DNA from 2 places in the Paenibacillus sp. Cedars genome. Region 2 is predicted to be linked to the other one. Evidence: predicted binding sites of a transcription regulator. Region 2 holds the regulator's gene; the other holds the start of a gene.
What was found. Region 2 encodes Rex, which represses fermentation and respiration genes when NADH is low (regulators of the CRP and FNR family bind a similar motif). Its sites were predicted from a motif close to TTGTGAAATATTTCACAA; they were not measured.
Positions count from the first base shown of each region.

Region 1: a site for Rex is predicted at 772-789, ahead of B9D94_RS30310 (TorD/DmsD family molecular chaperone). Genes of this name have one in related genera too.

Region 1 is NZ_CP020866.1:6,313,113-6,315,316, forward strand. It holds gene moaA (GTP 3',8-cyclase MoaA) at 1-657, opposite strand, end outside; gene B9D94_RS30310 (TorD/DmsD family molecular chaperone) at 1,001-1,678, shown strand; gene B9D94_RS30315 (efflux RND transporter permease subunit) at 1,788-2,204, opposite strand, start outside.
Region 2 is NZ_CP020866.1:3,528,237-3,530,440, forward strand. It holds gene B9D94_RS17760 (amidohydrolase) at 1-1,023, opposite strand, end outside; gene B9D94_RS17765 (redox-sensing transcriptional repressor Rex) at 998-1,663, opposite strand; gene dinG (ATP-dependent DNA helicase DinG) at 1,727-2,204, opposite strand, start outside.

The sequences.
Region 1 (2,204 bases), 2.8 Mb from region 2:
GGCCTCCTGACACACTTCGGATACTCGGCTTAGTGGCAGGTACGAATCGCGCCAGGCATCGGATGCTTGACCAATCGGCATATATTCAATAAAGCGGACATGTAAGGGACGATTGAGTGTCATGGCGATGAAATCGCGGATCTCATCTTCGTTAAAGCCCTTCATCAGCACCATGTTCAGTTTGATGGGATCCAGGCCGGCTTCATAGGCTGCTTCGATGCCTTCCAGCACTTTAGACACATGGCCGCCGCGCGTAATGCGTGCATAACGCTCCTCGTGAAGCGAATCCAGACTGATGTTGATTCGCGTGAGTCCTGCTTCCTTAAGAAGCCGGGCTTTTGATGGCAGCATGATCCCGTTGGTTGTGAGGGATATATCTTGAATTCCTTCTATGGAAGCAATCATACGGACTAAGTTCTCCAGATCCTTGCGCACGAGCGGCTCACCGCCGGTAAGACGTACTTTGGATACCCCCATGGGGGCAAGAACGCGGAGGATCGCGGCGATCTCTTCGTAACTCATAATCTGATCGTGAGGTTGGAATTCCATTCCTTCTTCCGGCATACAATAGACACAACGCAGATTGCACCGGTCCGTCACCGAGATACGAATATAATCATGGACCCGACCGAAAGAGTCTTTAAGCGGTTCAATCATGGAAATCCCCCTTTCGTAGCATACATGGTCACATTGTAGCTATTCCCTGAATCGGAGTCAATGCGACATTTAGGTCCCTCCCGGCGGACAAGCTGCAGGCAGACGGTCATAATTTTGTGACAAGTATCACAGAAAACGCTTTCGAAATCATGTATATTGAACCTGTGGACAAAAGCTTTCTCCCCTTGAAAGCGAGTAGTGACATTCTAGATTTCCGAAAGTTTCCTTATTTTTCCGAAATTTTCGGAAATCATTTCAAGCTGCTTTCATTAGACGTTCATCTAAGATATACTGTCAAGGATATCACATCCAACAAGAGAGGTTACAAAGTAGGAGGTTCGATATGGGGATATCACCTGTTCAAACTTTGGAGGTACCTGACGTCTGTCACAGGTGGCTTGAAAACCGGGGAACGGTTTATGAGCTGCTGATTGATTTTTTGGGCAACTGGCCCAGCTTGTCTATGATTGCAGAATGGAGCCGCGGAAGCGGAATTAGCAAGGCTGCGGAGTGTTCGAAGGCAGGTTCAGACCTGATGAAATATTTGTGCGGACGCTCGCCTGAGGAATTGGTTCGGATTTGCGAGTATGAAGGGGCGGAATACCGCCGACTGCTTGAGCAGACCAAACAGCGTCAGGCCGCTGAGTCCCATTATACCCAGGATGGATGCGCTCAGGATTTGGCCGAGTGTTATGCATCCGCTGGTGTAGCATTCAATAAACTGCATGGCGAAGCGGACGATCATATAGCCCTCGAACTGGAATTTATGACACTGCTTCATGACCGTATGCTGAACAATACGTATTGTGAACACAGCATGCTGCAATTAATGCAGGTTCAGGAGAAGTTTCTGGAAGAGCATCTGTTGTCATGGGTGCCCTCTCTCTGCAAGGATCTGAAAGGTTCTACGGAGAGTCCGCTGTATCAGGCATTATTCAGCCTGCTCGAGGAGTTCCTCGCACAGGATCTGAACATGCTGAAGACGTGGAAGCAATCCAGGGAAGCTGTACTGGTGCATTAGAGCAGCAGATAAGAAAACCATAGCAAGTTATCATGCGAATCGCAGTCATCTACAAAAACAAAGCCCCGGTCTCCTAAATAGGAGGCCGGGGCTTTTGTGTTATATCGGATTAATCTTCGATTCTTTTCTTGCTGAACTTCATCAGGAACTCATACACGATAGGTACAACAACGAGTGTGAGCAGCGTCGAACTGATCAGACCGCCGATAACGGTTATGCCGAGCCCGCGTGAGATGATACCTGCGCTGTTTTCCCAACCGAATACGAGAGGCAGCAGCGCACCGATGGTGGCCAGTGCCGTCATCAGGATTGGACGAAGACGGGTTGCACCGGCTTCGAGCAGGGCTTCGCGAGTGCTCATTCCTTCGCGTTCCATGTGGATAACGCGGTCGATCAATACAATTGCATTCGTGACTACGATACCAATCAACATGAGTACGCCCATGAGAGCAGATACGTTCAATGTCTCGCCTGTGATGAGCAGGCCGATAATGGCACCGATGACGATGAATGGCAGTGAGAACAG
Region 2 (2,204 bases):
CATCCGCAGTGCTTCGGCTGCTGGAATGGCCGTAGGATCACCGCTTACCCCTTTATGGATCAATGCAGCCAGACGCATCTCTTCAAACATATCCAGATTGTTATTGCTCGCTGGTCCGTCGGTACCCAGGGACACGGTAACGCCGGCTTTCAGCAGTGCAGGCACGCGCGCTATACCACTGGCAAGCTTCAGATTACTGCCTGGATTATGAGAGACCGCGACTTGATATTTAGCCAAAATCTCGATCTCTTCATCAGTCAAATGGACGGCGTGCGCCAGAAGTGTAGGACGAGAGAACATGCCCAGCTTCTCCAGATGCGCAACGGGACGGAGTCCGTAGTCATTCACATTCTGGGCCACTTCCGTGTCCGTTTCCGACATATGTGTATGCAGCGGCAGATTCAAATCATGGGATGCTTGGACGAATTTTTCAATTAGATCCGGTGGACACGTATACGGTGCATGCGGCGAGAGCATCGTTGTGATTCTGCCATCGGCTTTGCCGTGCCAGTCCTTCGCAAATGCAACCGCCTCATCCAGTTTTTGCTGCTGAACCTCAGGCGGACATAATCCGATAACGCCACGGGTCAGGACACCGCGCATTCCTGAATCCTCTACCACCTTCGCAACCTGGTCCATCTGATCATACATATCCACAAAAGTTGTGGTTCCGCCCTTGATCATCTCCAGCACGGAAAGAGAGGCTCCCCAGTAAACATCATCGGCCGTGAATTTGGCTTCCATCGGCCACATTTTTTCCTGCAGCCATACTTGCAGCGCCAAATCGTCTCCATAACCGCGGAGCAGTGACATGGCAGCATGTCCATGGGTATTTACCAAACCAGGCAGGAACAACAGATGTGTGCCGTCGATAATCTCGGTTCCTTCCTCTACCAGCGGCTGTTCCTCACCAAGATAGGTAATGCGGTCATTCTCAACAAACATGTATCCACGAAGAACGGATCTTCCATCCTCAAGCACAGCAAAAGTACCGTTCTTAACCATCCACTTCGTTGTCGTCATGTGAAGCTTCCTCCTTACCGTTGTCCAAATAATAAGCCAAGCTCTGCAAATCGGTTGTAAAATCGGCCGTATGAATACGGATATGAGGTGGAGCTTTCAGGATGGTTGGCGCAAAATTCAGAATCGCTTCGATGCCTGCTGCAATAAGCTGATTAGCTACGTTTTGCGCCTCAAAATCCGGAACGGTAATAATCCCGATACGAATGCCGTATTCATGTACGGTTTTCTCAAGCTCTTCCATCGGCTGAACCGTCAAGTTGTTGATTTTCATACCAACTTTGGGGGAATATGAATCGAAAATAGCCACAATCTTCATATTATCCTTCAGGAATGCATTGTAATTGGATAATGCATGTCCAAGATTACCGGCTCCAACCAATGCTACATTAATCTTCTGGTCCAGCTTCAGAATCTGGCGAATCTTCTCAATCAAATAGGAAACATCATATCCGATCCCTTTCCGTCCAAAATCACCGAAATACGCCAGGTCCTTACGAATTTGAGCAGGATTCAGATCCAGTTTCTGCCCCAGCTCCTGGGATGAAACAGTTGAGACCTCCCGCTTCTGAAGCTCATTCAAATAGCGCAAATATACAGGTAATCTGCGGACCACGGCTTCCGAAATTTTTTCCGATTTCATGCATGCTCCCCCTAGTAAAGGTTAATAACTACATCTCTTGCATTTTCATTCTTCGTTTAGCTATCATTCATCGGATTGGTTATCTGCTCCAACCTCGACCTCTTCCTGAAGCCATTCCGAGATGCGTGGAACAATTCCCTCTGTCGGCATATGCTCCATCTTAGGTCCTGGCAAGGAATATAAGAAATATTTCCCGTAATAGGATTCAATCACCCGGGTATCGTATACAATCACGATCCCTTTATCCTGTGCCGTCCGCACCAGGCGGCCAAACCCTTGCTTGAACCGAATAACCGCTTGCGGAACGGAAAGCTTCATGAAGGGGTTCTTTTTCTGCTGCTGCAGCAGTTCACTCTTGGCTTCCACCAGCGGATGATTCGGCGGCTGGAAAGGCAGCCGTACAATAGCAAGACAGGTCAGCGCCTCGCCCGGAATGTCGACCCCTTCCCAGAAGGAGCTGGTGCCAAGGAGCACCGATGCGCTGCTCTCCTGGAAGCGTCGAATCAACTTGGTTCGACTGGTCCCGTCCATTCCTTGCCCC